Regions from separate parts of the Tepidicaulis sp. genome, predicted to be linked through region 1. Evidence: riboswitches for the same ligand, from Rfam matches in the RefSeq annotation. Region 1 holds a riboswitch; the other holds the start of a gene.

Region 1 (5,352 bases):
CGACCGCGCGGCCATGATCGATCAGGCCCAGTCGGTCAACATCTTCCTGCCCGCCGATGTGCATAAGCGCGATCTGCACCAGCTGCACCACCGGGCCTGGAAGAAAGGCGTGAAGTCGCTTTACTACTGCCGCTCGCTCTCCATTCAGCGCGCCGAAAAAGCGCAAGGCGGCGGCGCGGTGGCCGAGCTGATGGCGCCGCCCTCCAAGGCCGCCGAAGTGCCGCTCAAGACACTGGAGGAAGTGGCTGTGGAATCGCGCCTTGCGATGAACGGCGCCGGCAATGCCGCGCCCGCGAAACCGCAAGTCATCAATCCGGCTGAGCAGGATTACGACGAGTGCCTGTCCTGTCAGTAAGTTGCGTTTTGTGGCCCGGCGTCAAACCCGGGCCACAAGTCCCTTTATCTGGTGCTGAAGCCTAAACCGGAGCGATCCCATGTCTCTTCTTGAAGAACGCGCCACCTACAAACCCTTCCGTTATCCTTGGGCCTATGATGCCTGGCTGACGCAGCAGCGCATTCACTGGCTGCCGGAAGAGGTGCCGCTGGCCGACGATGTGAAGGACTGGGCGAAATCGCTGACCGATGCCGAGCGCAATCTGCTCACGCAGATTTTCCGCTTCTTCGTGCAGGCGGATGTGGAAGTGAACAATTGCTACATGAAGCATTATTCGCAGGTCTTCAAACCGACCGAAGTGCAGATGATGCTCGCCGCCTTCTCCAATATCGAGACGGTGCATATTTCCGCCTATTCCCATTTGCTCGACACGATCGGCATGCCGGAAGTCGAGTATGAAGCCTTCCTGAAATACAAGCAGATGAAGGACAAATACGACTATATGCAGGAATGGGGCGTGAGCACGGATGAGGATATCGCCAAGACGCTCGCCGTTTTCGGCGCCTTTACCGAGGGCGTGCAGCTTTTCGCGTCTTTCGCGATCTTGATGAACTTCCCCCGCTTCAACAAGATGAAGGGGATGGGCCAGATCGTGACATGGTCGGCGCGTGATGAAACGCTGCACACCAATTCCGTCATCAAGCTTTTCCGCACCTTCATCGATGAAAAGCCGGAAATCTGGACGGAAGATCTGCAGCGCGAGATTTACAAATCCTGCGAAACGATCATCCACCATGAAGACGCCTTTATCGATCTTGCTTTCGAGGCGGGCGATGTGGAAGGGCTCTCGGCCGAGCAGGTGAAATCCTATATCCGCTGGATCGCCAATACGCGCCTTTCCCAGCTCGGGCTTCTGCCCATCTACCGGGTGGAAAAAAACCCGCTGCCCTGGATGGATGAAATGCTGAACGGCATCGAGCACACGAACTTCTTCGAAAACCGCGCAACGGAATATTCCAAAGCCTCCACCAAAGGCACCTGGGACGAAGCGTTCGATTGATTGGCTGAAGAAAGCGGGGGCGCGGCGGCCTTACGCCTTCGCGCCTTCCGCCGCCTCGATCATGGCGCCGGCGAGAAGGGTGTAGGTTTTCTCCCAGGCCGCTTTCGTTTCCGCGGTGAAGGCATCGCCGAGTCCCTGTTCCAGCGTCCAGAGCAGCGCTTCGCCGACCGGCTGGTAGTGGGCGGCGGTGACGCCGTAATCCACATGTTTGCGCCCGAGCTCCTGAACGGCCGGCAGGATCGCCTCGAGATTGTTCAACCCGTTCACGGCGACGGCGAGCATCTGCATCAGCTTCTTGCCCTGCTCGCTTATATCCCCTTTGAAGAGCGGTTTAACCTCCGGTGCGATGGTGAAGAGCCGGTCGTAAAACATGGCGGCCGCTTGATCGGAAATCGGCCGCACGGCGGCAAAGGACTCTTGAACGAGGGTGCGTTCTTGCGGCGTCATGAAGCTCTCCCGGGCTTTCGTGGTAATCGCGAAAAGCCTACTCGGAGAAGGGATATTGGCAATTAAAGGCTCCGTGAGGCGGCGTGATCGCCTGTGAGCGTTAGGCGATATGGCTGCCCGTTCCGTCTCCTGCCGCGCGCCAATTGCGCGCCCGGTTGATCGTCATTTTCTCGTTCACGGCCTGATGGAGATCGATGCCGGTTTCTTCCGCCGCCCGGTAAAGCAGGATGAGGATGTCGGCCATTTCATGCGCCGCGTCTTCTTTGCTGCCGCAGCTTAATGCCTCGCGCAGCTCCTCCATTTCCAGCATGGCCCGCTCGGCAAGGCGGGCTGGCTCTGCCACAGGTCCGAATGTTTCCTCCGCCCAGGCTGCGATCGTGGCCTGTGTTTCCATTGCTCAGATGCCCGCTCTTATCGTCCGGCCTTCATTGGCGCCGTGGCAGCCTAGCTTTGCCTTGGGCCCGGCGGAAGCCTTCCTCCCGTCAAATTTGAGGCATCAGGCTTCTTTTGCATCTTGCCGGTACGCGCACTAGACTGCGCCGCGACGGTGCCCCGCGAGGGGGTAAAAGGGAATCCGGGAATGCCGGAGCTGTCCCCGCAACTGTGAACGGCGAGCCCGCGCCGCATTGCCACTGGCCAAAGGCCGGGAAGGCAGGCGCAAGGGCGCGGACCCGTAAGCCAGGAAACCTGCCGTCATGTCGTCCGCTCCGGGCCGGGTGAGCTTGGGGATGCGGGGTTCCGCTGCGGCGACGCCGGTTTCATCGTCGAGGCGGATATGGCACGGATTTTCACGTCAGGATTGATAGCGGCAGCATTGCTCCTTGTCTTTGCTTCGCTTGGAGCGCGGGCAGGGCAGCCGCCCGCGCCGCAGAAGATCGTCTCGCTCAATCTTTGTTCCGACATTTATCTGCTGATGCTGGCAGCGCCCGGCACGGTGCGCTCGGTTTCTTTTCTCGCGCAAGATCCCTCGCTTTCGCCGGTCGCCGATAAAGCAAAGACCCTCCATGCCAATGCGGGGGAGGTGGAAGAGCTGATCGCCATGCACCCCGATTTGGTGCTTGCCCATGAATTTACCTCGCCCTTGAAGCTCGGCCTTTTCGACAAGCTAGGCATTGAGACGGTCAAAGTAAGCGACCCGCAGTCCTTCGCCGATATCCGCGCCAATCTGCGCCGCATCGCAAAGGCCCTCGGGCGTGTCGACGAGGGCGAAGAGGCGGTCCGCCGTTTCGATGCGGTGCTGGCCGGGACGCATTGGAGAGAAAGCACGCCGCGCGCCCGTGTCATCGTTTACCGCCCGCGCGGCTTTGCAGCGGGCGATGGCGGGCTGACGAAAGAATTGCTGGAGCATGTGGGGCTCGCCAATCTTTCCGGTGCCAAGGACGATCTCGGCGCCTATATGCCGCTCGAAGAGGTGCTGCTCGCCGATCCCGATTACATCATCGTTTCCGCCGATGCCTTGCAGCAGCGCTCGCTTGTCCGCGCGCTGCTCGATCATGCGGCCATGCGCCATTTCGACAAGACGCATGAAGGTGCGCGCATCGCCATCCCCTCCGATATGTGGAGCTGCGGCACGCCTTTTATTGCAGGTGTCGTAGAGCGGCTTGCCGCGCTGCCGCGTGCGCCGCTTGAGAGGGAGGCGCGGCAATGAACCGTTCCGGGACCCGCGCCGGCCTCAAGCTCAATCTCGCTTTGGCGCTGCTTGTCGCCGCCGCTTTTGCCGCTTCCATCGCCATGGGCCGCGGCGGGGCGTTTCTGACCGACGCCTTTCGCGAGGCTTATGCGCTCGATCCGGAAACCTTCGCCGTCATTCTTTATGACATCCGCCTGCCGCGCGCGCTGCTCGGGCTCTTTATCGGGGCAAGCCTCGGGCTTTGCGGTGCGGCCTTGCAGGGGCTCTTGCAAAACCCGCTGGCGGAACCGGGGCTCATCGGCGCCTCGAGCGGGGCGGCGCTCGGCGCGGTCAGTGTTTTTTATTTCTCGCTTGGCGGGGGAATGCTCGGCCTGCCGCTTGGCGGCATTGCAGGGGCGGCCCTGGCACTCGGCATTCTTTATGCGCTGGCCGGGCGCAACCCCAGCCTGACAACCCTCATTCTGGCAGGTGTTGCCATTTCCGCTTTTGCCGGCGCTTTGACCTCGCTTGCCCTGTCCCTTGCGCCGAGCCCCTATGCCGCGCTTGAAATCGTCTTCTGGATGCTGGGCTCGCTTGCCGACCGCTCCATGGAACATGTGCTCTTCGCCGCTCCTTTCATGGGCCTCGGCGCGCTTATCATCGCAAGCACCGCCCGTGCGCTCGATGCCTATGCGCTGGGAGAAGACACGGCAACGAGCCTCGGCTTCAATCCGGCTTCGGTGAAGGCGCGGGTCATTCTGGGCACGGCCCTTGCCGTCGGTGCTGCCGTGGCGGTGACGGGCGTTGTCGGTTTTATCGGCCTTGTCGTGCCGCATCTCGTGCGTCCGCTTGTCGGCCACAGTCCCGCAAGGCTCCTGCTGCCGAGCGCGCTTGCCGGCGCCGCGCTCACCCTTGCCGCCGATATTGTCGTGCGTCTGCCGCCGACGGGGCTTGAGCTGAAGCTCGGCGTCATCACCGCGCTTCTGGGTGCGCCGTTCTTTCTCTATCTGGTGCTGAAAGCACGGCGGGAGGCGGCATGGTAAGGGCGCTGCGCACCGACAATCTGAAAGCCGCTCTCAATGAGCGCCGGGTCCTGCGCGGTGTGTCGCTCGAGCTTAAAAAGGGTGAAGTGCTGGGCCTCATCGGGCCGAACGGGGCGGGCAAGACGACGCTGGTACGCGCCGTCGCCGGGCTCATTCCCCATGAAGGGGATATCTTCATCGAGGATAAGCCGGTCGAAACCCTTGCCCGGCAGGAGCGCGCGCGCCTGCTTTCCTATCTTGCCCAAGGGGCGGAAAGCCGCTGGCCGATCCTGGCAGAGCGGCTTGTGGCGCTCGGCCGTCTGCCCCATCTCGGGCCCTTCATGCGCCCGGGCGCGGAAGATGAAGCTGCGATACGCCGCGCCATGCAGCGCGCCGATGTCATGGCCTTCAAGGACCGGCCCGTCACGCGGCTGTCGGGCGGGGAGCGCGCCCGCGTTATGCTGGCCCGTGCGCTTGCGGTCGAAGCGCCGGTGCTGCTGGTGGATGAGCCCACGGCCTCGCTCGATCCTTATCATCAATTGCAGATAATGGAAGTGCTGCGCAGTTTTGCCGATGAAGGCCGCTCCGTCATCGCCGTGCTGCATGACCTCTCGCTCGCCTCGCGCTTTTGCGACCGGTTGGCGCTTTTGCATGAAGGCCATCTTGCTGCCTTCGGCCCGCCGGGCGAGGTGCTTTCCGATGCCAACCTTGAAAAGATTTACCGCATCAGCGCGCGCCGTCAGGAAGGCGAGCGCGGGGCGGTGGTGCTGCCCTGGGCCCGGCTTTAGAAACGCAACTTTCCTCTCCCGGCCTCATGCCCGCGCTGGAAACCGCCGCGCGCCGCCGCTAGACTGCGCGCCATGGAACATGGCATCGATCT
Region 2 (5,352 bases), 320 kb from region 1:
GGTCCCAGAAATGGTCGTGGGTTGCCGAGATGATCTTGTCGAAGGCACTGGTACGATCGAGATAGCGCTCGCAATCCATCATGGCGGCGAAATCGGTCGGCTCTACGGTGTTGTAGATATTGTCCTTCGTGATCTGACCAGCGGCTTCTTTGTGGGGTACTGCCTGCGTCATCAATAATCTCCTCCGGTCTGCGAGGCTCAGGGTCTGTGGGTGCTTTTGGTGTGCCTCAACCTGAAAAAATCATGACGCCTGCGTCATTTTTGGTCTTTGATCTGGATCAAAGAAAAGGGCCGGCGCTGAAAACGCCGGCCCCGCTGCGAGGGGTTCTTATGAGCAGAACCCGAAAAGTCGCCTGTTTCTGCGGATTTTCTCTCCGCTCATTACTCCGGAAAGAGGATCAGAACGTTACTTTCACCCCCATCAGAAATTCCCGGCCCGGCGCCGCGAACCCGTCTGCAGGCTCGTATTCGGCGTCGAAAGCGTTGTTCACCCGGCCGAAAACCTGGAAATGCGGGCCGATATCTTTCGAGCCCGTCAGATCGACCACAGTGTAATTGTCGCCTTCGATGAGACCGCCGCTCACCCGGTCCACATCCCGGTAAAGATCGACCCAGGTAACGGCGAGCCCGAGGCGGGCATCTTCCATCGCCTGCCAGTCGAGCGTGCCATGCACTTTGTGGCGCGGGCGCCGGCTCTGTCCGCCGCGCAGAGGCTGAGTATCGACGACGGTGAAGGTGTAATCGGCGCGGGCCGACAGTGTGTCGCTGATTTCCACATCGACAAAGCTTTCGATCCCATGCGCGTTGAACTCGTTCACATTCGTTGTCGTGGAATCGAACGAAGGCAGGAAGACCGTGATGATAGCGTTTTCATAATCGGTATCGAAATAGGTGATACCCGTTTGAATGCGCCCGTCAAGGAAGCCCTGCTCGAGACCGACTTCCCAGCCTTCGCTTTCCTCCGGCTCGAGATTGGGATTGCCGCGGAAGGCATTGCCGAAGGAATTCGGCGTAAAGCCATAGCGCTCGAAGAGCGAAGGTACTTTGAAGCCCGTGCCGTAGCTTGCCGTCAGCCGCGTATCGGTTTCGGGATGATAGTAACCCGGCGTCAGCGTGTAGGTGACTTCATCGTCGAAATTTTCCGGATTGTCATAGCGCACGCTTGCCGAGGCAAAGAAGCGCTCGCCGAAGCTCACCCGGTCGCTCAGCCAGAACGAGGTGGTGTATTCATCCGCCTCGGAGCGCAGTTGCTGCACGAAGCCGAAGCCGAAATCGCGAAAACCCCGTGCTTCCAGCTCTTCGTATTTGTATTCACCGGCAAGGTTCAGTGTGTGATTGCCGAGCGTGACGAAGTTTTCCAGCTTGGCGACGGTGCGCGTGCCTTCATTCGTCGATTCCTGGTTGGTGTTGAGGTTTGCCGCATCCGGATGGTCGATGATGACGCGCGTATAATCGGTATAGGCAAGCGTGAGAACGGGCCGGTAAGCGCCGCCATAGAAATTCCCTTTCAGCCCGCCGCTCAGGAAAATCTCCTGGTTCTTGGCAACGGCGTTGAAATCCTGCGGCAGGGAATTGTCCGTATCCGTATTGGAATTGATATATTGGCCGAAGGTGAAGGCTGAGAGCGTGTTGCTCAAATCCGTATCGAGCTGCAGGCTGAGGGCCGTGTTCTCGTTACCGTCTTCTTCTTCGGCAAAACCGCCGCGCAGATGTTGCGGCGTGATGTCATTGCCGTCCGTTGCCTGGCGCGAGAGCGAGAGCGCATAGCCGATGCCTGCATAAGAGCCGTCTGCCAGGGCCGCGGTGTTGAACGTGCCGAGCGAGCCGAGTTCCGCCCGCACGCTGGTGCGCAGCGCGCCTTCGCCCTTTTTCGTGATGATGTTGATGACGCCGCCCAGCGCCGCGCTGCCGTAAAGCCCGCTCTGCGGCCCGCGGATGACCTCGATGCGCTCGACATTTTCTGTCGTCAGCGTGGAAAAGTCGAAAGCGCCCGCCGGGGCACCCGGATCGTTAATCTCGATCCCGTTCAAAAGCACAAGCGTGTGGTTGGAATTGCCGCCGCGCGAAAAGACGCTGGTGACGGAGCCTTTCGAGCCCGATTGCACGATGTGAAGCCCCGGCACGCCTTGCAGCGCTTCGCCCACTGTGCGGTATTGCCGCCGATCGATATCATCGGCGGTGATGACGCTGACGGAAGAGCCGACCTGCTCGATGGGTGCAGGGCCCGAAGGGGCGGTAACCAGAATCTCCGGCGCGATGATCTGCCGGTCCGCATGCGCAAGGCCGGTAAGGAGTGTCGTGAAAAGGGCCGTGCTGCCCAATAGCGCCGCTGTGCGGCGCGCCTCATTGAAATGAACCATTAGTCCAGTCCCCTCATAAAACGGTCCGCCCGACCGCAGGGTGCCGAGGGACGGGATGAGGGAACGGAAAGCCGGAAGGCGCGCGCGGCTTCGTGCATGGGGAGGGGGAAGTGCCCGCCGCGCCGCATGCCAAGGCCGCGTCACCGACGGAAGATCCGCTCCGATGGCACACCCCGGCCAGCGGCAGATGACGCGCGATGCGGCAGGTCTCCTGGCTTGCGGGTCATAAAACGGTTCCGGTCTTCCCAGGGCGGATGCCCCAGTGACGTGAGTGGAACCGATCTCGCCGCTTACAGTTGCGGGGGCAGCCAAGGAATGGCCCGTATGAAGCGGGCGTCACCTTGTTCCCTTTTATCCCGGATATCCGGGACCGGATCGCGGCGCGAGTATAGGGGCGCGCTGCAAATTGTCAAAAGCGCAAAAAAACGGAAGGGAAGCAGCGCTCTCACGCCGCTTCCCCTCGCTCAATCCTGTGCGTCTTCTTCTCAGTGCCGCCGCGTCGAGACGGGCAGGGCGGTCAAGGACATCTCCGCTGGGCATTGCGGGTTTTTGAGAACATGCTCGGCAATCACGTCGAGCAGCGCGCCGTGCAATGTCTCCACCCGTTCGTCATGGGCATGGCCGGCGCCGGAGCGCACCAGGTAAAGCACGGCTTTGACGAGCCCTTCGATATGCGCGTCCGCGTTTTGCGGCAAGGCGCCTTCTTCGTGTTTCGGTTTGGTTTGAACGCTCACGCTGCTACCTCTTCTTCATACTCGTGGATGTCGATCACGGAACCTTCGATGCCGAACACATCGCGAATGCGCTGCGAGGAGGAAGGCGCCGTGGAGTAATGCCCGGCGAGAAACTCTTCCTCGCCGATGCGGATGGCCGGCCCGTAAATGGTGGGTTTGAGGCCGAGCTGTTCGAGCGCCCGGGCCTTGGAGGGATAAGTGACGAAAACGAAATGCTCGATGCCGTGCGCCCAGGCCCATTCCATGCCGGCCAGCGTGCACAGGGCATGGTGATAGGTATGCGCGCCTTTCGGCAGATCGGGGTCGACGCACATGCGGCTGCCTTCGGCCACGCGCGCGCTTTTCGGCAGCTCATGGCCATGTGCAAGCTCCGGCCAGAGCGCTTCGAGCATGTAAGGATGATCGGTGCGCACCATGCGCCCGCAGGCCCGCACGGCCTGATTGTCGTCACGAATCGTGAAGTAATGGGTCCAGAGCGGATGGTCGAACTGGTCCGCTTCGCGGTGGTTGAGATTGGGAATGACCCAGCCCGCCCGCTCGACGAAAACCTTGTGGCGCAAACGCAGCATCGAATCGAAAGCGTTGCCGAAATGATGCGCGGTGAGGATGGTGAAGTGATCGACTTTCATGGGGGGCCTCTCTCTCCGTGTTGATGGAGAAAGGCTTTCATGAGGGCGCGCGGACCCGCACCTCCCCTTAAGGGTAGGTCTTGGAAATCGGATTATATATCAAGGAGTTACGGAAGGTCAGAGAAACTGAATGTCTTCCGGATCGATGGTGATGAGCCCGAGATAGAGCGCTTTGACGATGGCGATGCGGCCATAGGCGCCGAGCTTCGTGTAGCAGTTCTTCAGATGGAACTTCACCGTTTCCTGGGAAACGCTGAGAAGCTGGGAAATCTCCCAAGCGGTCTTGCCCCGTGCCCATTGCGTCAGTACTTCCTGCTCGCGCGGGGTGAGCGGCTGGGCGGGGGCCATTTCCACGGCCAGATGGTCCATGAAGACTTTATGCAGCAAGGCGGTGCGGGCATGAACTTCCGCCAGCACCCGCTCGCAGTCCACATCCGGCTCGTCGGAGGCAACGGAATAAACGGCGCTGATGCCGGGCGCGCTTACAAGCGCGGAGGAAATACCCTGCTTGAGGCCGAGATCGGCTGCTTCGCCGTAAAAGCGGCGCTGGAATGGGCTGAGCTCGTGGCGCTCGAGCAGCCTTTGCCAGGAGAAGGGGCCGGAGCCCTGGCCGGCCTGCTGCAAGGTCAGGTCCGCTTGCGCGTAGCCCTGCTCTTCATAGTGGTTCAGCCATTCGGTTTTGTAATTGGTGGCGAAATACTGATCGCGCGTCGGGTCGCGCCCGGGCAGCACATAGCCGAGGATCGCGTGGTTCAGGCCCAAATCGTTCAAGCCCGCCAGCCAGATGTCGAATGCCGATGCGCTATCTTCCGACTGCTGGATACGCTCGACAAACTCCGCGAAAGACAGCCCCATTAGTGCCCCTGCGTTACGCTGTGCCCCAACAATCCGTCTGCCGCTGTTGCCGGAGCGGCGGCGGACTGCACACACTGACAAGATTATCAGCAAATGAAATGAAAGGGGAAGAAAAGAACCAAAGCAGCACAGCCGAATTGTGAGCAGGTGCAATAATCCGGCACAAAGTGAAATAATGCTCTCGTTAAACCAAAGAATTCGCGCCGATCTTCACGAGTTGGTGACGGCATTCATCTTTAGGTTGCGTGCAGGTGTGTTTCCCCGCGCGCTTTAAGTGGCATAGCTATCCGAGTAAGGCCGTCCAGGTATAGCGGGTCAAAGCATGAGCCAGGTGCCGAGTGTCAAGACGGCAATGCCGATGAGATTAAGCCGCAGCCCGGCGCGCATCATGCCCTGCATGCCGATATGCCCGGAGCCGAAGACGATGGCATTGGGCGGTGTGGCAACCGGCAGCATGAAGGCGCAGGAGGCGGCCATAGCGGCGGGCAGGGCAAGGGCTTCCGGCGTAAGGCCCGCGGTAAGCGCGAGCGCGCCGGTGATCGGCAGAAAGGCGGAGGCCGTGGCCGTGTTGCTGGTCAGTTCGGTCAGGAAAATGATGAGCACCACCACCGCGCCCATCAGCACGAGCGGGCCAAGCAGGGCCGCGCCTGTGAGCTGCGCCCCGATCCAGGCGGCAAGGCCGGTGCCGTCCATCGCCTGGGCGAGGCTCAGCCCGCCGCCGAAGAGAATGAGAATGTCCCAGGGCGCTTTCTTCGCCCAGTCCCAATCGAGCAG

Evidence for each region. A riboswitch is a leader RNA that binds a small molecule or an ion and turns the genes downstream of it on or off. The one in region 1 is predicted to bind cobalamin.
Region 2: it holds a riboswitch for cobalamin, as region 1 does, so the genes downstream of both, ACOQOT_RS04430 (TonB-dependent receptor plug domain-containing protein) here and ACOQOT_RS02930 (ABC transporter substrate-binding protein) in region 1, are expected to answer to the same signal.

What each region holds. Positions count from the first base shown of each region.
Region 1 covers NZ_OZ244942.1:621,407-626,758, forward strand. The annotation lists gene ACOQOT_RS02910 (ribonucleoside-diphosphate reductase subunit alpha) at 1-355, shown strand, start outside; gene ACOQOT_RS02915 (ribonucleotide-diphosphate reductase subunit beta) at 435-1,394, shown strand; gene ACOQOT_RS02920 (globin family protein) at 1,425-1,841, opposite strand; gene ACOQOT_RS02925 (dATP/dGTP pyrophosphohydrolase domain-containing protein) at 1,942-2,235, opposite strand; cobalamin riboswitch at 2,370-2,551, shown strand; gene ACOQOT_RS02930 (ABC transporter substrate-binding protein) at 2,617-3,489, shown strand; gene ACOQOT_RS02935 (FecCD family ABC transporter permease) at 3,486-4,493, shown strand; gene ACOQOT_RS02940 (ABC transporter ATP-binding protein) at 4,487-5,260, shown strand; gene ACOQOT_RS02945 (cation:proton antiporter) at 5,333-5,352, shown strand, end outside.
Region 2 covers NZ_OZ244942.1:939,483-944,834, forward strand. The annotation lists gene ACOQOT_RS04425 (ferritin-like domain-containing protein) at 1-172, opposite strand, end outside; gene ACOQOT_RS04430 (TonB-dependent receptor plug domain-containing protein) at 399-2,360, opposite strand; cobalamin riboswitch at 2,544-2,750, opposite strand; gene ACOQOT_RS04435 (hypothetical protein) at 2,846-3,094, opposite strand; gene ACOQOT_RS04440 (acyl-homoserine-lactone synthase) at 3,091-3,723, opposite strand; gene ACOQOT_RS04445 (helix-turn-helix transcriptional regulator) at 3,841-4,578, opposite strand; gene ACOQOT_RS04450 (SLC13 family permease) at 4,894-5,352, opposite strand, start outside.